One region of the Streptomyces sp. NPDC001890 genome, then DNA from elsewhere that is predicted to be linked to it. Evidence: riboswitches for the same ligand, from Rfam matches in the RefSeq annotation. Region 1 holds a riboswitch; the other holds the start of a gene.
What was found. A riboswitch is a leader RNA that binds a small molecule or an ion and turns the genes downstream of it on or off. The one in region 1 is predicted to bind S-adenosylmethionine.
Positions count from the first base shown of each region.

Region 2: it holds a riboswitch for S-adenosylmethionine, as region 1 does, so the genes downstream of both, thrC (threonine synthase) here and ACFYY1_RS04155 (aminotransferase class V-fold PLP-dependent enzyme) in region 1, are expected to answer to the same signal.

Region 1 is NZ_JBIATE010000001.1:940,614-952,349, forward strand. Features, by position in the region: gene coxB (cytochrome c oxidase subunit II) at 1-302, shown strand, start outside; gene ctaD (cytochrome c oxidase subunit I) at 299-2,035, shown strand; gene ACFYY1_RS04115 (cytochrome c oxidase subunit 4) at 2,032-2,430, shown strand; gene ACFYY1_RS04120 (Ig-like domain-containing protein) at 2,550-3,806, shown strand; gene ACFYY1_RS04125 (hypothetical protein) at 3,864-4,265, opposite strand; gene ACFYY1_RS04130 (heme-copper oxidase subunit III) at 4,453-5,073, shown strand; gene ACFYY1_RS04135 (c-type cytochrome) at 5,136-5,945, shown strand; gene ACFYY1_RS04140 (Rieske 2Fe-2S domain-containing protein) at 5,942-6,994, shown strand; gene ACFYY1_RS04145 (cytochrome bc complex cytochrome b subunit) at 6,991-8,616, shown strand; gene trpD (anthranilate phosphoribosyltransferase) at 8,741-9,805, shown strand; SAM riboswitch class IV at 9,891-10,008, shown strand; gene ACFYY1_RS04155 (aminotransferase class V-fold PLP-dependent enzyme) at 10,185-11,561, shown strand; gene ACFYY1_RS04160 (Lrp/AsnC family transcriptional regulator) at 11,625-11,736, opposite strand, start outside.
Region 2 is NZ_JBIATE010000007.1:127,134-138,869, forward strand. Features, by position in the region: gene ACFYY1_RS20075 (hypothetical protein) at 1-544, opposite strand, end outside; gene groL (chaperonin GroEL) at 859-2,481, opposite strand; gene ACFYY1_RS20085 (cold-shock protein) at 2,908-3,114, opposite strand; gene ACFYY1_RS20090 (MoaD/ThiS family protein) at 3,536-3,814, opposite strand; gene thrC (threonine synthase) at 3,845-5,179, opposite strand; SAM riboswitch class I at 5,197-5,323, opposite strand; gene ACFYY1_RS20100 (glucosyl-3-phosphoglycerate synthase) at 5,477-6,433, shown strand; gene ACFYY1_RS20105 (trehalose-6-phosphate synthase) at 6,547-7,974, shown strand; gene otsB (trehalose-phosphatase) at 8,021-8,914, opposite strand; gene ACFYY1_RS20115 (hypothetical protein) at 8,974-9,939, shown strand; gene ACFYY1_RS20120 (DUF3263 domain-containing protein) at 9,982-10,239, opposite strand; gene ACFYY1_RS20125 (extracellular solute-binding protein) at 10,279-11,499, opposite strand; gene ACFYY1_RS20130 (hypothetical protein) at 11,638-11,736, shown strand, end outside.

The sequences.
Region 1 (11,736 bases):
TGACTTCGCGTGACGTCATCCACTCCTTCTGGGTGGTGCCGTTCCTCATGAAGCAGGACGTCATTCCGGGCCACACCAACTCCTTCGAGGTGACTCCCAACCAGGAGGGCACCTTCATGGGCAAGTGCGCCGAACTCTGCGGCGTCGACCACTCCCGGATGCTCTTCAACGTCAAGGTCGTCTCCCCGGAGCGCTACCAGGCGCACCTCGAGGAGCTGGCGAAGAAGGGCCAGACGGGCTACGTGCCGGCCGGCATCGAGCAGACTGACCCGGCCAGGAATGCGGAGACGAACAAACTGTGAGCATCCTCAACGAACCTCAGGGTGCCGCGGCAGCAGACGACTCGTACGAGGACGAGCTGCCGGTCCGGCGCAAGCAGCCGGGAAACGTCGTCATCAAGTGGCTGACCACCACTGACCACAAGACGATCGGCACGATGTACCTGGTCACGTCGTTCGCGTTCTTCTGCATCGGCGGTCTGATGGCGCTCTTCATGCGCGCCGAACTGGCCCGTCCCGGCACGCAGATCATGTCGAACGAGCAGTTCAACCAGGCGTTCACGATGCACGGCACGATCATGCTGCTGATGTTCGCGACGCCGCTGTTCGCCGGATTCGCGAACTGGATCATGCCGCTGCAGATCGGCGCGCCCGACGTGGCGTTCCCGCGGCTGAACATGTTCGCGTACTGGCTGTACCTCTTCGGTTCGCTCATCGCGGTGGCCGGCTTCCTCACCCCGCAGGGTGCGGCGGACTTCGGCTGGTTCGCCTACTCCCCGCTCTCGGACGCGGTCCGGTCGCCGGGTGTCGGCGCCGACATGTGGATCATGGGTCTGGCCTTCTCCGGCTTCGGCACGATCCTCGGTTCGGTCAACTTCATCACCACGATCATCTGCATGCGTGCCCCCGGCATGACGATGTTCCGCATGCCGATCTTCGTCTGGAACGTCCTGCTGACCGGTGTGCTGGTCCTGCTGGCCTTCCCGGTGCTCGCCGCCGCGCTCTTCGCGCTGGAGGCGGACCGTAAATTCGGTGCGCATGTCTTCGACGCGGCCAATGGCGGCGCATTGCTCTGGCAACACCTCTTCTGGTTCTTCGGCCATCCAGAGGTGTACATCATTGCTCTGCCATTCTTCGGAATCATTTCCGAAGTGATTCCGGTCTTCAGCCGCAAGCCGATGTTCGGCTACATCGGCCTGATCAGCGCGACGATCGCCATCGCGGGTCTTTCCGTGACGGTGTGGGCGCACCACATGTACGTGACGGGCGGCGTGCTGTTGCCGTTCTTCTCGTTCATGACATTCCTCATCGCGGTACCGACCGGTGTGAAGTTCTTCAACTGGATCGGCACGATGTGGAAGGGATCGTTGTCCTTCGAGACACCGATGCTCTGGGCCGTCGGCTTCCTGATCACCTTCACCTTCGGTGGTCTGACCGGCGTGATCCTGGCATCGCCCCCGATGGACTTCCACGTCTCGGACTCGTACTTCGTCGTCGCGCACTTCCACTACGTCATCTTCGGCACCGTGGTCTTCGCGATGTTCTCCGGATTCCACTTCTGGTGGCCGAAGTTCACCGGCAAGATGCTGGACGAGCGGCTCGGCAAGATCACGTTCTGGACGCTGTTCGTGGGCTTCCACGGCACGTTCCTGGTGCAGCACTGGCTGGGTGCCGAGGGCATGCCGCGTCGTTACGCGGACTACCTCGCCGCCGACGGCTTCACCGCGCTGAACACGATCTCGACGATCTCCTCGTTCCTGCTCGGTCTGTCGATGCTGCCGTTCTTCTACAACGTGTGGAAGACCGCCAAGTACGGCAAGAAGATCGAGGTCGACGACCCGTGGGGCTACGGCCGTTCGCTGGAGTGGGCGACCTCCTGCCCGCCGCCGCGGCACAACTTCCTCACCCTGCCGCGGATCCGCTCCGAATCCCCGGCGTTCGACCTGCATCACCCGGAGATCTCGGCGCTCGAGCAGCTGGAGCACCACTCCGAGGATGACAAGGCCCTCGCTGGTGGCAAGGAGGCCGGCAAGTGAAGATCCAAGGCAAGATGTTCATCTGGCTGAGCGTCTTCATCCTCGTCATCGCCATCACGTACGGCGTGTGGTCGAAGGAGCCGGCCGGTACCACCGCGCTCGTCCTGGCCTTCGGGCTGAGCATCATGATCGGCTTCTACCTGGCCTTCACGGCCCGGCGGGTCGACGCCATGGCGCAGGACAACAAGGAAGCCGATGTGGCGGACGAGGCCGGCGAGGTGGGGTTCTTCTCCCCGCACAGCTGGCAGCCGCTCTCGCTGGCGGTCGGCGGTGCACTCGCCTTCATGGGAGTCATCTTCGGCTGGTGGCTGCTCTACTTCTCGGCCCCGATGATCCTGATCGGTCTGTTCGGCTGGGTCTTCGAGTACTACCGCGGTGAGAACCGCACCCAGTGACACCGCTCCACCGCTCCACCTGAACGGGGGGCCCGCACTTCTCCACCGAGAGGAGTACGGGTCCCCCGTTTGCAGTCACACCGCGCGCTGATTCGGGTGAATCTCCATAGCTTGGGTTCATGAACCACACGCCGCGCATCCGCCCCGTAGTGAGCTGCACTCTGCTGGTCGTGACCCTGGTCGCAGGTGTGACCGCCTGTGGCGGTTCCGGCGGCCATCCGCTCGCGGAGAAGCCGTACGACGCGGCGGACGAGATCTCCGCCAACGCCACGGACGGCGACGAGAAGGTCGACCCCGGCAAGCCGCTGGAAGTCACCGTCAACGGCGACGACGGCCGGATCACGGACGTGTCGGCCGTCGACACGACCGGCCGCCATCTGGCGGGCGAACTCGACGCCGACGGGAAGCGGTGGCACTCCACCGTCCCGCTCGCCGCCGGAACCCGGTACACCGTCAGGGTCGGTGTGGAGGACGACGACGGCGCTCCGGGCAGCCGTACGCTCTCTTTCGGGACCACCACCGCCAAGAAGTTCCTGAAGGTCACCTTCGGCCCTCAGGCGGGCACCTACGGCGTGGGACAGCCCATCACGGCGGAACTCAGCGCTCCGGTCAAGGACAAGGCGTCCAGGGCCAACGTCGAGCGCGCCCTCAGGGTCCGCTCGACGCCCGCCGTGACCGGCTCCTGGTACTGGGTCGACGACAAGATCCTGCACTACCGCCCCAAGGACTACTGGCCCGCCAGGGCCACCATCGACGTCACCAGCGGCCTGGCCGGCGTCAAGGTCACCGACACCCTCTACGGCGCCCCCACGAAGGCGCTGAGGCTCACCACGGGCGACCGTGTCGAGGCCATCACGAACGCCGCGTCGCACTCGATGACGGTCAAGCGCAACGGGAAAGTGATCAAAACCATTCCGGTGACGACCGGCAAGCCCGGCTTCTCCACCCGAAACGGCGTCAAGGTCGTGCTGGGCAAGGAGTACCGCGTACGTATGCGCGGGGAGACGATCGGCATCGCGGAGGGCTCCTCCGACTCGTACGACCTGCAGGTCTACTACGCGACCCGGGTCACCTGGAGCGGCGAGTACGTGCACGCGGCCCCCTGGTCCACCGGCTCGCAGGGGTACGAGAACGTCAGCCACGGCTGCACGGGCATGAGCACCGGCCAGGCCGAGTGGTTCTACAACACCGTGCGCACGGGCGACATCGTCACGGTCGTGGGCAGCCAGGGCGAGATGATGACGCCGTTCGACAACGGCTTCGGCGACTGGAACCTGTCCTGGGCCAAATGGCTGAAGGGCAGCGCCCTGCAGAAGGACACCGCCCCGGACCGCGAAGACACGATCCAGGCGGCGCGACTGCGCCCCGAGGTCTGACCGGCCCGGGGAGTGCACTGCCCCTCAGTGGTGCCGCGGACGGGGCCGCGGCGGGCATCAGACGGCCACGCAGTCCCTGCTGCGCAGCAGGGCGGCCAGGGCGTCCGCGAACTCGACCGGTTCGACCGGAAGGGTCACCGCGGCGTCCGCACGGCTCCAGGTGGCCAGCCAGGCGTCCTGCGGGCGCCCGATCAGCAGCAGCACCGGCGGGCACCGGAAGATCTCGTCCTTGATCTGCCGGCAGACGCCCATGCCGCCCGCGGGCGCCGTCTCGCCGTCCAGCACGCAGACGTCGATGCCGCCGCGGTCCAGCGCCTCCAGCACGGCGGGCATGGTGGCGCATTCCAGGAACTCCACCGGTGGCACGTCGGCCGCGGGCCTGCGCCCGGCTGCCAGCCTCACCTGCTCACGGGTGTTGGCGTCGTCGCTGTAGACCAGGACCGTGGCGGTCGGCTGCATTGTTCCTCCGTGACATCTGTGTCTTCGGGGCTTTCCGGGCATGAACCGATGCGCGGATCGTACTCCGCCCGACGGCCTGTCAGCACCGCTTCGGACCGCTGTTCCATGGGCCGTTCGGGGAGGACACACCCGGCTGACACACCGAACGGCACCCCCCGGGGTGAGGGCGGGATAAGCGACCGACATAATGTCGGTCGTGGCGACAGCAACGACAGTAGAAACCGGGCACGCGCACCCGTCGGTCAATCGACCGAACCTCACCAGCGTCGGAACCATCATCTGGTTGAGTTCCGAGCTGATGTTCTTCGCGGCCCTCTTCGCGATGTACTTCACCCTGCGATCGGTGACCGGACCGGAGCACTGGAAGGAAATGGCTTCGGCCCTGAACTTCCCGTTCTCGGCGACGAACACCACGATCCTGGTGCTCTCCTCACTCACCTGCCAGCTCGGCGTCTTCGCCGCGGAGCGGGGCGATGTGAAGAAGCTCCGTGCGTGGTTCGTGATCACTTTCGTGATGGGTGCGATCTTCATCGGAGGCCAGGTCTTCGAGTACACCGAGCTGGTGAAGGAGGACGGCCTCTCGCTGTCCTCCGACCCGTACGGCTCGGTGTTCTACCTGACCACCGGCTTCCACGGTCTGCATGTGACAGGCGGTCTCATCGCCTTCCTGCTCGTTCTGGGCAGGACATACGCGGCCAAGAGGTTCACCCACGAACAGGCGACCTCCGCCATCGTCGTGTCCTATTACTGGCACTTCGTCGATGTCGTATGGATCGGCCTCTTCGCCACGATCTACATGATCAAGTAACCGGGTTCGAAACCGAACCACATCCAGCATCGACGCAGAAGATCCTGACACCGGGGTAATCCGTGAAAAAGCTCTCCGCACGACGACGCCATCCGTTGGCGGCGGTCGTCGTACTCCTCCTCGCGCTGGCGGCCACTGGGGGGCTGTACGCCGCGTTTGCGCCCGCGAGTAAGGCGCAGGCCGACGAAACCGCCCAGTCCCTCGCCATCGACGAGGGCAAGAAGCTGTACGCCGTCGGTTGCGCCAGCTGCCACGGAACCGGCGGTCAGGGCACCACCGACGGGCCGAGCCTGGTCGGCGTGGGCTCCGCCGCCGTTGACTTCCAGGTCGGCACGGGCCGTATGCCGGCGCAGCAGCCCGGCGCCCAGGTGCCGAAGAAGAAGGTCATCTACAACCAGGCGCAGATCGACCAGCTCGCGGCGTACGTCGCGTCGCTGGGCGCCGGTCCGGTCGTTCCGACCAAGAAGCAGGTCGACCCTGCGGGTGCGGACATCGCCAAGGGTGGCGATCTGTTCCGTACCAACTGCGCGCAGTGCCACAACTTCACCGGTGAGGGCGGCGCGCTGTCGAACGGCAAGTACGCGCCCAGCCTTGAAGACGTGGACCCGAAGCACCTCTACGAGGCCATGCAGACCGGCCCGCAGAGCATGCCGTCCTTCCCGGACACGACGATGCCCGAGCAGCAGAAGCGGGACATCATCGCGTACGTCCAGACCGTGAACAGCGCTCAGTCGGAGAACCCGGGTGGGCTGAAGCTGGGCGGCCTCGGGCCGGTCAGCGAGGGACTGTTCGCCTGGATCTTCGGGCTCGGCGCACTGATCGCAGTTGCCATTTGGGTCGCGGCCCACACCGCTAAGGCCAAGAAGTCATGAGTAGCCAAGAGATTCCAGACGAGAACCTGCCCGCTGAGCAGGGCACCGCGCACGACGCGGTGAAGGTCGCGGACGACCCGTTCGCCGACCCGGGGCTGCCGGCCCACAAGCCGCGCATCCAGGACATCGACGAACGGGCCGCGAAGCGCTCCGAGCGCGCCGTCGCGTTCATGTTCACGCTGTCCATGCTGGCGACGATCGGCTTCATCGCCTCGTACGTCATCTTCCCGGTCGACAAGATCGTGTACATCTGGCCCTTCGGCCATGTGAGCGCGCTCAACTTCTCCCTGGGGCTGACCCTGGGCGTGGCACTCTTCACGATCGGCGCGGGCGCCGTCCACTGGGCGCGCACGCTGATGTCCGACGTGGAGGTCGCCGACGACCGGCACGCCATCGAGGCCGAGCCCGAGGTCAAGGCGAAGGTCATGGCGGACTTCGCGGCGGGTGCCGAGGAGTCCGCGTTCGGACGGCGCAAGCTGATCCGCAACACCATGTTCGGCGCGCTGGCCCTGGTGCCGCTCTCCGGCGTGGTGCTGCTGCGCGACCTCGGTCCGCTGCCGGAGAAGAAGCTCCGCACCACCCTGTGGGCCAGGGGCAAGCAGCTCATCAACATGAACACGATGGAGCCGCTGCGTCCCGAGGACGTCGCCGTCGGTTCGCTGACCTTCGCCATGCCCGAGGGCCTGGAGGAGAGCGCGCACGACTTCCAGAACCAGATCGCCAAGGCCGCGCTGATGATCGTCCGTATCCAGCCGGAGAACATCAAGGACAAGCGCGAGCGCGAGTGGGCCCACGAGGGAATCGTGGCCTTCTCCAAGATCTGCACCCACGTCGGCTGCCCGATCAGCCTGTACGAGCAGCAGACGCACCACGTGCTCTGCCCGTGCCACCAGTCCACCTTCGACCTCTCCGACGGCGCCCGCGTCATCTTCGGTCCGGCCGGTCACGCCCTTCCGCAGCTGCGGATCGGTGTGAACAGCGAGGGCAACCTCGAGGCGCTCGGTGACTTCGACGAGCCCGTCGGTCCTGCATTCTGGGAGCGCGGATGAGTACTGCGACCGACACACAGCGCAAGGCGCCCGCCGGTGAGCGGGTGGCCGACTGGGCGGACGGCCGGCTCGGGATCTACTCCCTGGCCAAGGCCAACATGCGCAAGATCTTCCCGGACCACTGGTCCTTCATGCTCGGTGAGATCGCCCTCTACAGCTTCATCATCATCATCCTCACGGGTGTGTATCTGACGCTGTTCTTCGAACCGAGCATGGGCGAGGTCGTGTACCACGGCTCGTACGAGCCGATGCAGGGCATCCGGATGTCGCAGGCCTACGCCTCGACGCTGGACATCAGCTTCGACGTCCGCGGTGGTCTGCTGGTTCGCCAGATCCACCACTGGGCCGCGCTGATCTTCCTGGCCGGCATGTTCGTGCACATGATGCGCGTCTTCTTCACGGGTGCGTTCCGCAAGCCGCGTGAGATCAACTGGCTGTTCGGCTTCCTGCTGTTCGTGCTGGGTATGTTCACCGGTTTCACCGGCTACTCGCTCCCGGACGACCTGCTGTCCGGTACGGGTGTCCGCTTCACCCAGGGCGCGATCCTGTCGACGCCGATCGTCGGCACGTACATCTCGATGTTCCTGTTCGGCGGAGAGTTCCCCGGTCACGACTTCGTCGCCCGGTTCTACTCGATCCACATCCTGCTGCTGCCGGGCATCATGCTCGGTCTGCTGGTGGCGCACCTGATCCTGGTCTTCTACCACAAGCACACGCAGTTCGCGGGTCCCGGCCGCACCAACAAGAACGTCGTCGGCATGCCGCTGCTGCCGGTGTACATGGCGAAGGCCGGTGGCTTCTTCTTCCTGGTCTTCGGCATCATCGCCATCATCGCGGCGATCGCCACGATCAACCCGATCTGGAACATCGGCCCGTACCGCCCGGACCAGGTGTCCACCGGCGCCCAGCCCGACTGGTACATGGGCTTCGCCGAGGGTCTGATCCGAGTGATGCCCGGCTGGGAGATCAACCTCTGGGGTCACACGCTCGTCCTGGGTGTGTTCATCCCGCTGATGGCCTTCGGACTGGTACTCGCGATCATCGCGGTCTACCCGTTCGTCGAGTCCTGGGTCACCGGGGACAAGCGCGAGCACCACATCCTGGACCGCCCGCGCAACGCCCCGACCCGGACGGCCTTCGGTGTCGCCTGGATCACCGAGTACGTCATCGTCTTCATCGGCGGTGGCAACGACCTGTGGGCCACGCACTTCCACCTGTCGCTGAACGCCATCTCCTGGTTCGTCCGGATCTTCATCTTCGTCGGCCCGGTCCTCGCGTTCATCGCCACCCGGCGGATCTGCCTCGGCCTCCAGCGCCGCGACAAGGAGAAGGTGCTGCACGGACGCGAGTCCGGCATCATCAAGCGCCTGCCGCACGGCGAGTTCGTCGAGATCCACGAGCCGCTCGGCCCCGAGCAGCTGCACACGCTCACCGCGCACGAGCAGTACAAGCCGGTCGAGATCGGCCCGACGGTCGACGAGAACGGTGTCGAGCGCAAGGTGTCGGCGCTGCAGAAGCTGCGGGCCCGGCTCAGCAAGGGCTACTACGGCGAGAACAACCAGATCGCCAAGCCCACCGCCGAGGAGTACAAGGAGATCACCAGCGGCCACGGTCACCACTGATCGCCTGAACTGATCGCCACAGCGAGAGCCCCGTCCATTCGATGGACGGGGCTCTTTGCTGCCCCCGGCGCTCGATAGGGTGGAGGTGATCCCTTTTACCGGCTGTGGACCCCAGGAGCGGACCATGAACGTTGTGACCCCGATCGGCGGCGACAGCGTGGCGGACCGTACCTGGCCCGGCGTGCTGAACCCCCTGCTGCGTGGCGAGGACCTCACCGCCGACGACACCGCGTGGGCGATGGACCGCATCATGAGCGGCGAGGCGAGCGATGTGCAGATCGCCGGATTCGCGGTGGCCCTGCGTGCCAAGGGCGAGACCATCGACGAGGTCTCCGGCCTGGTCCGGACGATGTACGAGCACGCCAACACCATCCATGTGCCCGGCCGTACGGTCGACATCGTCGGCACCGGCGGCGACCTCGCCAAGACGGTCAACATCTCCACCATGTCGGCGGTCGTCATCGCCGGCACCGGCGCCAAGGTCGTCAAGCACGGCAACCGCGCCTCCTCCTCGGCGAGCGGTTCCTCCGACGTGCTGGAGAAGCTCGGCGTCAACCTGGACCTCTCCGCGCAGCGGGTCGTCGAGGTCGCGGAGGAGGCGGGCATCACCTTCTGCTTCGCGGTGAAGTTCCACCCCGCCCTGCGGTACGTCGCCAGGGCCCGCAAGGAACTCGGCACGCCGACCACGTTCAACATCCTCGGACCGCTCACCAACCCCGCCCGGGTGCGCTCCCAGGCCGTCGGTGTCGCCGATCTGAAGATGGCGCCCATCGTCGCCGGTGTCCTTGCCGAGCGCGGCAATTCGGCGCTGGTCTTCCGCGGTGACGACGGCCTGGACGAGCTGACCACGACCGCGACCTCGCGGGTCTGGGTGGTCCGGGACGGATCGGTGCGCGAGGAGGTCTTCGACCCGCGCGACGTCGGTCTGGAACTGGTGCCCGTCGAGGCCCTGCGCGGTGCGGACGCCTCGTACAACGCCGATGTGGCCCGGCGGGTGCTGTCCGGTGAGCGGGGGCCCGCGCGGGATGCCGTGCTGCTCAACTCGGCGGCGGCGCTGACGGCTCTCGACCCGACGGACGGCACGCTGGACGAGCAGCTCGCGGCCGGGATCGCGAAGGCCGCCGAGTCCATCGACTCCGGGGCGGCGGCGCGTGCGCTGGAGCGCTGGGTGGCGGCCAGCAACGCCTGAAACAGGCGCAGATGTGGTGCGAGGCGCAGTCCGGATCCTGGACTGCGCCTTGCGCGTCTTCGTACGTATGGCAGGATGCTGGTCAGGTCATGAGTGACAGCGACTACGGCCCCGGCCCGCTGTCCGGCAACCCTCCGTCCGTGGCGGGGTGCCCCGGGTGAAGACCAGGCCGTAGGCAGCGAGGTCTGCGGCAAGCGCGGGCCCCTCGGCATCTGTGAATGCCAACCCCCGGGGTCCTGGTCCCTAGGGAGCCTCTTGTGAGCATGCGAATGCGATAGGGCCGTCGGCCCTCCTCCGCACCCCCTTCTTCACCTCTTCCGCTGCGCTGCCGCGTATCCGCCGGCGCATGCGATTCGCCTGCCTCTTACGGGAGTTCGCCATGTCTGTCTTCACCGCTGCCGCCGACCAGTCGCTTTGTGCCCCTCTGCCGGTTCTGGGCAAGGATGTGACGGTTCCGCTGGTCACGGGTGGCGAGGTCACCTACGCCGCGCTCGACTACGCCGCCAGCGCCCCCGCGCTCCAGCGGGTCTGGGACGACGTCGCCGCGTACGCCCCGTACTACGGCAGCGTCCACCGCGGGGCCGGATACCTCTCGCAGCTCTCCACGGACCTCTTCGAGAACAGCCGCGCGACCGTCGCGGAGTTCCTCGGCTGCCGCGCCGGTGACCAGGTGATCTTCACCCGCTCGACCACCGACTCGCTGAACCTGCTGGCCGCGGTCGTCCCGGCCGACTGCCAGGTCTTCGTCTACGAGACCGAGCACCACGCCTCGCTGCTGCCGTGGCGCGACGCCCGGGTGACGTACCTGAACGCCCCGCGCACCCCGGCCCAGGCGGTCGAGACGCTGGAGCGGGCGCTCGCCGACCGTGAGCCCTACGGCCCCGCGCTGGTCTGTGTCACCGGCGCCTCCAACGTCACCGGCGAGCTGTGGCCGGTGAAGGAGCTGGCCGCCGCCGCCCACGCGCACGGCGCCCGGATCGTGCTGGACGCCGCCCAGCTCGCCCCGCACCACCCCGTCGACATCGCCGAGCTGGACGTGGACTGGGTCGCCTTCTCCGGGCACAAGCTGTACGCGCCCTTCGGCTCGGGCGTCCTCGCCGGCCGGGCCGACTGGCTGCAGCAGGCCGAGCCCTACCTCGCGGGCGGCGGCGCCTCGCGCAAGGTCGCCCGTCGCACCGACGGCGGGGTGGACGTCGAGTGGCACTCCACCGCCGCCCGCCACGAGGCCGGTTCCCCCAACGTCATCGGCGTGTACTCCATCGCCTCCGCCTGCAAGGCGCTCACCGAGGCGGGCTTCGACAACCTGGTCGCCCGGGAGCAGCACCTCGTCGACGCGGTCCGTGCCGGCCTCGCCGAGGTCCCCGAGGTCAAGGTGCTCTCGCTGTTCGGCGACGACGCCCCGCGGGTCGGCGTCATCTCCTTCGTGGTGGAGGGCTGGAACAGCTCGCACTTCGCCGCCGCGCTCTCCGCCGAGTACGGCATCGGCGTCCGCGACGGACTGTTCTGCGCCCACCCGCTGGTCCGCACCCTGCTGGGCAGCGACCCGCAGGAGGTCGGCGAGTGCGGTGCGCCGGAGGCCGAGCCGGGTGAACGCTCGCTCAACGCGATCCGGGTGAGCTTCGGCGCCGGTACCCCCGACGAGCACATCGAGCGGTTCGTCCGCGCGGTCAAGGAGCTCGTGCGCAAGGGCGCCCAGTGGAAGTACCGCACCGAGGACGGCCGCTGCGTCCCGGACCGGGGTGCGGCGCAGCTCTGAACAGACCTTCGGCGGGGGCCGGGCCGTGTGCCCGTCCCCCGCCGAGGTGTGCTGAAGGGGTGCCTACGCGTCGAGGCCGATGGCGAAGGCGGCCTCCAGGTCGTGCTGCGAGTAGGTACGGAACGCCACATGGGTGTCGGTGGCCTCGACGCCGGGGATCTTGCTGATCCGGCCG
Region 2 (11,736 bases), on a different contig from region 1:
TGTCGTCTCCGGAGTGCTGCCGGCCGACCATGACCTCGTATTCGCCCGCCTTGGAGTAGCTGTTGCTCTCCCGCTGGCCCGGGGTCCAGCGGTAGCTGGTCAGTTCCACCGTTCGCCCCCAGGCGCTCAGCGAGGCGGTCGCGTACCGGGTCGGGCCGTTCTCGTCGCCGGAGTGCTGCCGGCCGACCAGGACCTCGTTGCTGGGAGCCGAGAAGAACGAGTTGCTCTCCCGCTGGGCATCGCTCCAGTGCGGGGCGCCCACCCTGGCCATCTGGCCATCGATGAGGACGAGACCGCAGTAGTACGTGGTGCTCCCGTTCTCGTCACCGGAGTGCGACCGGCCGAGCAGGACCTGGTTGGTGGGACAGGTGACGGGGACACCCGACGATTCCTTCACCGTCTGGGTGTAGCCGTCGATGATGATGACTTCCGACGCCGCGGCGGCACTCGCTTCGGGCGCTGTCGTCGCGGCCAGCCCTCCGGACAGGAGAGCGGCGCCGACGAGGGCCATGGACCGCTTGGTGATGCGGGAGAAGTGGATCACGGAATGCCTTTCGCCTCGCGGTGCACTGTGTCAGTGCACTTCGCCGAGGCAGGCTATGCGGCGGGCGGAGCGCCAGATGATCTTCTGCCGTGGTGGCGCCGGGAGAGCACCCGATGGAATGAAAACGCAGCTCAACGCGGTGCGCGCGCCGTCTGCCCCGTAGCGATCGGTTCCGCTGCACCCTCGCGGGCGGTCGCACCGCAGGTGTATCCCTTGCGCTCGCGCGGCCCCCGGAGACGGCATCGGCCCCTTGGACCAGCTGGTCCAAGGGGCCGATGCGGCAAAGCTGTACAGGAACTACCGATCCGTCAGGATCAGAAGTCCATGTCACCGCCCGGCATGCCGCCCGGAGCGGCCGCGGCGGCCTTCTCCGGCTTGTCGGCGATGACGGCCTCGGTGGTGAGGAAGAGCGCGGCGATGGACGCGGCGTTCTGCAGGGCGGAGCGCGTGACCTTCGCCGGGTCGAGGATGCCCTCGGCGATCATGTCGACGTACTCGCCGGTCGCGGCGTTCAGACCGTGGCCGACGGCCAGGTTGCGCACCTTCTCGACGACGACGCCGCCCTCAAGACCACCGTTGACGGCGATCTGCTTGAGCGGGGCCTCCAGCGCCAGCTTGACGGCGTTGGCGCCGGTCGCCTCGTCACCCGAGAGCTCCAGCTTCTCGAAGACGGCCGAGGCCTGGAGCAGAGCCACGCCACCACCGGCGACGATGCCCTCCTCGACGGCGGCCTTGGCGTTGCGCACCGCGTCCTCGATGCGGTGCTTGCGCTCCTTGAGCTCGACCTCGGTCGCGGCACCGGCCTTGATGACGGCCACGCCGCCGGCCAGCTTCGCGAGGCGCTCCTGGAGCTTCTCGCGGTCGTAGTCCGAGTCGGAGTTCTCGATCTCGGCGCGGATCTGGTTGACCCGGCCCTGGACCTGGTCGCTGTCACCGGCACCGTCGACGATGGTCGTCTCGTCCTTGGTGATGACGACCTTGCGGGCGCGGCCGAGCAGGTCGAGACCGGCGTTCTCCAGCTTGAGGCCGACCTCCTCGGAGATGACGGTGCCACCGGTGAGGATGGCGATGTCGCCGAGCATGGCCTTGCGGCGGTCACCGAAGCCCGGAGCCTTGACGGCGACGGACTTGAAGGTGCCACGGATCTTGTTGACGACCAGGGTCGACAGGGCCTCGCCCTCGACGTCCTCGGCGATGATCAGCAGCGGCTTGCCGGACTGCATGACCTTCTCCAGCAGCGGAAGGAGGTCCTTCACGTTGCTGATCTTCGAGTTGACGATCAGGATGTACGGGTCGTCCAGGGACGACTCCATGCGCTCCATGTCGGTGGCGAAGTACGCCGAGATGTAGCCCTTGTCGAAGCGCATACCCTCGGTGAGCTCCAGCTCCAGACCGAAGGTCTGGGACTCCTCGACGGTGATGACGCCTTCCTTGCCGACCTTGTCCATGGCCTCGGCGATGAGCTCGCCGATCTGGGTGTCGGCGGCGGAGATGGAGGCCGTCGAAGCGATCTGCTCCTTGGTCTCCACGTCCTTGGCCTGCTCCAGGAGGGCGGCGGAGACGGCCTCGACGGCCTTCTCGATACCCCGCTTGAGGGCCATCGGGTTGGCACCCGCGGCGACGTTGCGCAGGCCCTCGCGGACGAGAGCCTGGGCGAGAACGGTGGCGGTGGTCGTACCGTCGCCGGCGACGTCGTCCGTCTTCTTGGCGACCTCCTTGACCAGCTCCGCACCGATCTTCTCGTACGGGTCCTCCAGCTCGATCTCCTTGGCGATGGAAACACCATCGTTGGTGATCGTGGGGGCGCCCCACTTCTTCTCAAGGACGACGTTGCGACCCTTGGGGCCAAGGGTGACCTTGACGGCGTCGGCGAGCTGGTTCATGCCGCGCTCGAGACCGCGCCGGGCCTCCTCGTCGAACGCGATGATCTTGGCCATGTGAAGTGGTCCTCCCGGACAGGGGTGGATTTCTCCGGACCGAGTGGCGCCCGCGACGGACGGCCTGCGTGACCGGTGGTTCCTTGCCCCATCGGCCTGCGGGCCTCACCGGCCCGGTCCAAGTTCTGTCACTCTCACCTGGAGAGTGCTAACGCAATGATTAGCACTCGACCCCCGTGAGTGCAAGCGTCCCCCTCGGGATGTGGACAACCTCGGAGGGGCACGGAGGGGGGTGAAGGGCTGTGGAAAACCTCTGGCGGCACAGGCCGGCAGCGGCATGCACCGTCAGGACGCACCGGGGCGCACCGGCGTGCATCGGCGCGCGCGGGGCGGTCGCGGACGCACCGAGGGCCCGTACCCCCGGGGTACGGGCCCTCAGCGCGTGAGTGCAGTGCGTGGATGGTGTCGTTGGCCGACCGTTCGAACTCAGCCGACGGCGAGCTTGACCATGTCTGCCTGCGGCCCCTTCTGGCCCTGCGAGATCTCGAATTCAACTCGCTGACCCTCTTCGAGGGTGCGGTACCCGTCCATCTGGATCGCGCTGTAGTGGACGAAAACATCCGCACCACCGTCGACCGCGATGAAGCCGTACCCCTTCTCCGCGTTGAACCACTTGACGGTGCCCTGAGCCATGCCTAACTCCCCTATTACTGGCCCTTGCGCAGGACCGCACTTCGCGGACCCGGGTCAGAACTCACCCTCCGACAGGAGAGGGTGTGTGCGCCGGAACGCGTCGACCGCGGCTGAATGTATCTGCCCAACTGCCCTCTGCAACAGGTCAATCGGACGAGAATTCTCGGCCGCACCGAACGCCCGAATATGGGAAATTCATGAGATTCCTGGGCAAGTCGGGCCAGACAAAGGCGACTTATGCCGCAAGCACATCGCACACTTTGGCTGCATCTTGTCGCGACCGGGCGCATTCTCATATGCGGGCGGCACGGGCAGCTGGGGGGACTTCCCACACTCTACCGCGCTCAACCATGCAGAATTGCCCCCTCCGCGATTGAAGCGGAGGGGGCAATTCGATAACGCGGTGGGGTCGGACGGGGCGTCAGCAGCCGCCGGCCACGGCCGGGATGATCGAGATACCGGCGCCGTCCGGCGTGGCCGTCTCCAGACCGCCTTCGAAGCGCACGTCGTCGTCGTTGACGTACACGTTCACGAAGCGGCGCAGCTTGCCCTGGTCGTCCAGGACGCGGGCGGCGATGCCCGGGTGGTTCTGCTCCAGGGACTCGATGACCTGGGAGAGGGTCGAGCCCTCGGCCGGGACCTCGGCCTGGCCGCCCGTGTAGGTACGGAGGATGGTGGGGATGCGGACCTTGACGCTCATGATGGGTGCCCTTCCTGAAGTCTCGGGTGGTCAGCTGGTGGCGAGGCCGGCGGCTCGGAACGCGTCCAGGCTGGGACGGATCGTCGCGGTCGCCTGAGAGGTTTCGGCCACCGCGTCGAGGGTCTTGAGGCCGTCACCCGTGTTGAGTACGACGGTGGTCAGCGACGGGTCGATCAGACCGGCCTCGATGAGCTTCTTCGTCACGCCGACCGTCACACCGCCCGCCGTCTCCGCGAAGATGCCCTCGGTGCGCGCCAGCAGCTTGATCGCGTCGACGACCTGATCGTCGTTCACGTCCTCCACGGCACCGCCGGTGCGGCGGGCGATGTCCAGGACGTACGGGCCGTCGGCCGGGTTGCCGATGGCGAGGGACTTGGCGATCGTGTTCGGCTTCTGCGGCCGGACGACGTCGTGGCCGCCCTTGTACGCGACCGAGACCGGCGAGCAGCCCTCGGCCTGGGCGCCGAAGAGCTTGTACGGCTTGTCCTCGACCAGGCCGAGCTTGATCAGCTCCTGGAGACCCTTGTCGATCTTCGTGAACTGCGAGCCGGACGCGATCGGGATGACCAGCTGGTCCGGGAGCTGCCAGCCCAGCTGCTCGCAGATCTCGTACGCCAGGGTCTTGGAGCCCTCGCCGTAGTACGGACGCAGGTTGACGTTGACGAAGCCCCAGCCCTCGCCGAGCGGGTCGCCGATGAGCTCGGAGCAGAAGCGGTTGACGTCGTCGTAATTGCCCTCGATGCCGACCAGTTCACCGCCGTACACCGCGGCCATGACGACCTTGCCCTGCTCCAGGTCGTGCGGGATGAACACGCAGGAGCGGAAGCCGGCCCGGGCGGCGGCGGCGCCGACGGCACCGGCGAGGTTGCCCGTGGAGGAGCAGGAAAGGGTGGTGAAGCCGAAGGCGCGGGCGGCCTCGATGGCCTGGGCGACGACGCGGTCCTTGAAGGAGTGCGTGGGGTTGCCGGAGTCGTCCTTGACGAACAGCTTGCCCTGCTCGACGCCGAGCTCACGGGCGAGGTTGTCGGCCTGGACGAGCTTGGTCCAGCCGGGGTTCAGGTTCGGCTTCTCGGCGACATCGGCGGGGACCGGCAGCAGCGGCGCGTAGCGCCAGATGTTGGCCGGGCCGGCCTCGATGCGCTTCTTCAGCTCCTCGGGAGAGCCGCTCGGCAGGTCGTACGCGACTTCGAGCGGCCCGAAACAGGACGCGCAGGCGAAAATGGGGCCGAGTTCGAAACGCTCGCCGCACTCGCGGCAGGAAAGGCCCGAGGCGGGACCGAGGTCGACGGTGCGGGTGCCGGTGGATTCCGCGGCTTCGGCGTCGACGGAGGAATCGGTGCTTACTGCAACGGTCTGCGCAGCCATGGTGGCGAGGCCCTTTCTCCTCATCTTCCTCGCGGCGCGTTTCGCCACGAGACGGAATTGGCACCTTCCTCACCGGACCTCACGGTCGGTGGGGGGGTTGCCGGGACTTCAACGGGCCGTTCCCTCAGTCCCTCTGGATGAGCGCTGTGGCACCGGATCTTCGATCCGGGCATTTATCGGCGGACGGACCCCGGCATGCGATGGTCGTCCGCGTTGTTCAAGACTGTAACCGAAGCACCGGACTCTTGAGATAGTCGTCCGAACCGCGAGATGGATCACATACAGGGAGTATCGACCGTGCTGGAAGAGGTCGAATGCTGGCTGGCCAGGCGTTCCTGGTCGGCCGCCGACCGCCCGCTGGACAGCCTGCTGGCCGCCAGGGCCAGGGCCGGGGAATCAAGCCGCGGGAGCGTCAGTGTCGTACTGCCGGCGCTGAACGAGGAGGCGACGGTCGGCGAGATCGTCGCGACGATCCGGCGCGAGCTGATGGAGAAGGTCCGGCTGGTCGACGAGCTCGTGGTGATCGATTCCGGTTCCACCGACGCCACCGCGGAGGTGGCCCGGGAAGCCGGTGCCCGGGTGGTGCACCGCGACGCGATACTCCCCCGGATACCGGCCGTGCCCGGCAAGGGCGAGGTGCTGTGGCGGTCGCTCCTGGTGACCGGTGGCGACATCGTCTGCTTCATCGACGCCGACCTGAAGGATTTCTCGGCGGACTTCGTCTCCGGCATCGTCGGCCCGCTGCTGACCGACCCGGACGTGCAGTTCGTGAAGGCGATGTACGACCGCCCGTTCGGTGACACGGCGGGGCAGGGCGGCCGGGTGACCGAACTCGTGGCCCGCCCGCTGCTCAATCTGCACTGGCCGCAACTGGCCGGTTTCGTGCAGCCGCTGGGCGGTGAATACGCCGTACGCCGCTCGCTGCTCGAACGGCTGCCCTTCCCCGTCGGCTACGGCGTGGAACTGGGCCTGCTGGTCGACGCGCTGCACACGGTGGGGCTGGACGCGCTGGCCCAGGTCGACGTGGGGGTGCGCAAGCACCGGCACCAGGACGGGCAGGCGCTCGGCCGGATGGCCGCGGCGATCTACCGGACCGCGCAGCTGCGGCTCTCCCGCGGCCACCTGACCCGCCCGGCGCTCACCCAGTTCGAACGCGGCGAGAACGGCTTCGTGCCGCGCACCCATGCCGTGGACACCGAGGAGCGGCCCCCGATGTGCGAGATCGAGGAGTACGTTTCGCGCCGCGCGGCGTGATGTGGTCCGGTCACGTGGTCCGGCGTGCTCCGGCCACGCGGTCTGGCCACGTGGCCGGATGTGGTCTGACTTCGCACGTTTGGGCGGTTCGTGATCGGGCTAGATTCCGCAACATGGTCTCCGAGCACGATGCCCAGCCCGCTGCCCGGTCCGCTGCACGGTCCGGCGTCCGGTCCGATGCCCAGGTCCTCGTCGCGTCCAACCGCGGCCCGGTCTCGTACACCCTGGGCGCGGACGGATCGCTCGACGCGAAACGGGGCGGCGGCGGTCTCGTCTCCGGGCTGAGCGCCGTGGACGACAAGCTGTGGGTGTGCGCCGCGCTCGGTGACGGGGACCGGGAGGCGGTCCGGCGCGGGGTCGCCGAGCAGGGCGTACGGATGCTCGACATCGACGCGCGGGTGCACGCCGACGCGTACAACGGGATCGCGAACTCGGTGCTCTGGTTCGTCCACCACATGCTGTACCAGACGCCGCTGGAGCCGGTCTTCGACGCGGAGTTCCGGCGGCAGTGGGCGTCCTTCGAGACCTATAACCGGGCCTTCGCCGAGGCGCTCGCCGAGGAGGCGGGGCAGGGCGCGGCGGTGCTGGTGCAGGACTACCACCTGGCGCTGGTGCCGGGCATGCTCCGCGAGCTCCGCCCCGACCTGCGGATCGGCCACTTCTCGCACACCCCGTGGGCGCCCGTCGACTACTTCCGGCTGCTCCCCGACGACATCGCCGAGCAGTTGCTGCACGGCATCCTGGGCGCGGACCGGGCGGCGTTCCTGACACGGCGCTGGGCGGACGCGTTCATCGGCTGCTGCACCCAGATCCTGGGCGGCACCGGGCACACCAGGATCGGGGTGCACGGGCTCGGCGCGGACGGGGACTTCCTGCGCCGCCGGGCCCACGAGGCGGATGTGGACGAGCGGATGGCGGCACTGCGCGAGCAGACCGGCCCCGGCCGGAGGACGATCGTACGGGTGGACCGAACGGAACTGTCCAAGAACATCGTGCGCGGCCTGCTCGCGTACCGGGCGCTCCTGGACGAGCGGCCCGAGTGGCGCGAGCGCGTCGTCCATGTCGCCTTCGCCTACCCCTCGCGGCAGGACCTCGCGGTGTACCGGGACTACACGGCCGAGGTGCGGCGGGTCGCCGACGAGATCAACGCCGTGTACGGCACGGCGGGCTGGACGCCGGTGGTGCTGCACGTCAAGGACGACTTCGCCCGCTCGCTCGCCGCGTACCGGCTGGCCGACGTGGCGCTCGTCAACCCGATCCGTGACGGTATGAACCTGGTCGCCAAGGAGATCCCGGTCGTCTCCGACCACGGCTGCGCGCTGGTGCTGTCGCGGGAGGCGGGGGCGTACGAGGAGCTGGGCAGCGACGCGGTGGTGGTGAATCCGTACGACGTCTCCGCCACGGCGGCGGCGCTGCACGAGGCGCTGACGATGGCGGAGGACGAACGGGCCGCGCGCACGGAACGCCTGGCCGCGGCGGCGGTCGCGCTGCCGCCGCAGCAGTGGTTCCTGGACCAGCTGGACGCGTTGCGGCGGGGCTGAGAGCGGGGTTGACAGCGGGCCGGGTCCGGTCGGATCCGGCCCGCTGTCAGAGCCGCTGGGCCAGTGCCGTCAGGAAGGCGACGACGTCGCCCGGTCCGGCCAGCAGCAGATCGGCCCGCTCGGCCAGTTCGGGCACCTCCGCGCTGCCGCTGCACACCAGCAGACCGGGGATGCCGTCGGGGCCCTCGGCGCGGAGCTTCTCCACCGCCGAGTACGCGGCGAGGTCGCCGAGGTCGTCGCCCGCGTACAGCACCGACTCGGCGTCCGTCTCCCGTACGTACTGCGCGAGTGCCACGCCCTTGTCCATGCCCGGCGGGCGCAGCTCCAGGACCAGCCGGCCCGGCTCGACGATCAGTCCGTGCCGGGCGGCGAGTTCGCCGAGCGGGCGGACCAGCGCCTCGAACGCGGCCTGCGGGTCGGCGGCCCGGCGGGTGTGGACGGCGATCGCCCGGCCCTTCTCCTCTATCCAGGTGCCGTGCCATGAGCCGGACCGGTCGAGCACGCCGGGCAGTTCGGCGCGGACCGAGGCGATGCCGGGGTGCGGGGCGGGGGCGTGGACGGTGCCGGACACGGCGTCCCAGCGTTCGGCGCCGTAGTGGCCGAGGACGACGAGGTGATCGAGGCCCGGGACCCCGGCGAAGCCGCCGTGGCGGACCGCGACGCCGGCCGGGCGGCCGGTGATCACGGCGACGGAGGCCACTTTCGGGGCGAGCGCGGCGAGGGCCTCGACGGCGCCGGGGTGGGCGCGGGCCTGTTCCGGGTCCGGGACGATGTCGGCGAGGGTGCCGTCGAAATCGAGCGCGATGACGGCGCGGTCGGGACGCGCGAGGATCGCGGCGAGGGCCTCTTGGCCGGGGGTGGTGGTGGGGGTCGGGAGTGGGGGTGCGGGTGTTTGTGTGGGTGCGGGTTCGGGTGCGGGTGCTTCCGGGTTGCTGCCCATGGGGCGAGCCTATAGCGGCGGGCCCGGCGCCGGCCCTCCTGCGGCGTGACGGGTGAGACGTGGACGTCATCGGCGAGGCCGACTCCCCGGAGAAGGCCGTCACTGCCACGATGACCTCCGACTGCGGCGCGGGTGTACAGGGAGAGGCAATGGGTGAGGCGGTGCCGGACGCGACCCTGCTCATGGGCGTGCACGGAGTCCTCACCCGGCACCCCTGGCTCACACCGCCCGAGGGCGCTTCGGCGTCCGGCCCGCCCGAGGACGCGTCGGATTCCGGTTCCGACGTGGTCGAGGACGCGTCGGATTCCGGTTCCGACGTGGCCGAGGACGCCTCGGAAGCCGAAGACATCGACGTCTTCGGCCTGGCGGTGAACCGGGCCGAGGCCTACGGGTGGAGCAGCACCCTGCTGGGCGCCGGCATGGAGCTCGGCGGAAGCCGGTGGGGGCACAACGACGCGGGGGAGGACTGGACGCAGGACGGGCGCGTCCGGGAGATCGGCTGGCTCCAGGTGGACGTGTCCTCCTGCCTGAACCGGCAGCGACTGCCCGTGCTGCCGGTGGCGACGGTCCTCGGCGATGTGCTGCGGCAGGTGGGCGATGTCCGGGTCACCGGAGTGCACACCGTGACACCGGTGCATCTGGCGCCGGATCCCGCTGCGGCTCTGCTGTACGCCGCGCACTGGTACGAGCTGGCCGATCCGGGCGCGGCCAGGGACATCACCGTGACCGTGTCGGGCCGCGCTGCGGGGCTGCCGGGCCGGGGCGGGCGCGTTCGCGAAGAGGCGCTGGCGTGCGCCTACGGCCGGATGACCGTCGAGCCGGAGAGCACCGCCGTGAACCTCCCGGGGCTGTCCCGGTCGCCGACCGGGAAGGTGCAGACCGAGGGGATGCGCCGGGCCCTGGCCTTCCGCTGCCGGGTACCGGTGTGGTCCTTGGACGCGGCGGCCTGGACCACGGAGGTCTTCGTCGAGGCGCTCCGTGCCACCGGCACCGCGGAGCCCGTCCTGATCACCGTCTCCTGCTGAGCGGACGCCGGTGCCGGCGCCGCCCCGCCCTGTACTCCGGCCTCAGCGCCGTTCGCGTTTCGCGTCCCTCACCCGGCGCAGGCGGTTCACCGTGACCGGGTCCTCCTCCAGTGCGCGGCGGTCGTCCAGCAGGGCGTTCAGGAGTTGGTAGTAGCGGGTGGGCGAGATGCCCAGCTGTTCGCGGATCGCCCGCTCCTTCGCCCCGGGGCCGGACCACGACTGCCGTTCCACGGCGAGCACGGCACGGTCCCGGTCGGAGAGGCCGGCCGGGTCGTCGGGGCCATGCGTGGGGGCGGTCATATCAGCCAACATATCGCCCGTCCGGAGGGCCGCCACCCGCTACTCCGCGCGCTCCGCCGCCGCCGAGTCGCGCGCGATCTTCCTCAGCACGCCGGCGGGGCTGCCACCCGGCGCGACCGCCTTGCCGATGTTCTCCTTGATCGACTCGCTGGACCGGGCCCAGGACGTCTTGCCGAACGGGTAGAACTGCGAGTCCGGCAGGGCGGCCAGGAACTTCCACAGCGGCTTGAACCTGGCGTCGGTCTCCATGGCCGCGGAGGCGCTGTCGGTGACCGGCAGCAGGTCGTACTCGTCGGCGAAGTCGATGACGTTCTTGTCGCTGAACATGTAGTCGAAGAACTTGCCCAGCGGCACCCGGTGGCCGTTCTGCTTGAAGCCCATGATCCAGTCGGCCACGCCCAGCGAGCCCTTGCTCGGGCCGTCGATGCCGGGCAGCGGCACCATGCCGACGGAGACGCCCTTCCGCTCGGCCTCCCGCAACAGCGTGGGATGGCCGTTCAGCATCCCGACCTTGCCGTCGGTGAACGCGTCGAACGCCTTCTGGCGGTCGAGCTTCCCGGGGGCGACGGGGCCGACGAGGCCCTGATCGACCAGGTTCGATTTCAGCCAGTCGAACGTCCGGATGTTCTGGGCCGAGTCGATCGCGTACGAGCCGCTGTCGTCGGTGAAGCCGCCGCCCCCGCCGAGCAGCCACATCGCGGTCTCGGCCTGCGGCTCCTCCGGGCCGAGCGGCAACGCGTACGGGTAGGCCACCCCGCGCTGCTTGAGCACCGTCGCGTCGTCGCGCATGTCGGCCCAGGTCTTCGGGGCGTCGAGGCCCGCCTGCGCGAAGAGCTGCTTGTTGTAGAAGAGCAGCCGGGTGCTGGCGACGAACGGCAGCCCGTACTGGGTGCGGTCCACGCTGCCCGCCTCGGTGAGGGGCGGCAGGAAGTTGGCCTGGGTGCGGATGGAGAGCATCTGGTCGGCCCGGTAGAGCTTGTCGGCCTTGGCGTAGTCGGCGTACGCGCCGATCTGGGCGATGTCGGGGGCCTGCCCCTTCTTCACCATCGCGGCGACCTCGCGGTCGACCTTCTTCCACGAAAGGACGGTGACATCGACCTTGATGCCGGGGTGAGTGGCCTCGAAGCCCTTGACCAGCCTGTTCCAGTACTTCTCCGAGCTGTTGGCCGGACCGGTGCCGTAGTCGGCCGCGACAAGTCTGAGGGTGACGTCCCCCGAGTCGCCGCCGACGCTGCCGCAACCCGACAACGTCACTGTCATGCCCAGCGCGGTCACTGCCGCGATCAGTACCCGGTGGCGCAGCTGCACAGTCCGTCCTCGTCCATGGCGTCGTCCGTGCCGGCCACGCCGTCGTGGGGCGCTCCGGGCGAGGTGCGATCCTCCCCCAGGCCGTTGCCGATGGTCTACACCAAAGCGGTCTCGCTTTCGCAACGCACCCGGGGCGGCACCCGGTCGAACCGGGCCCGGGAACCGGGGACATGGCCGACGACCGGCCTG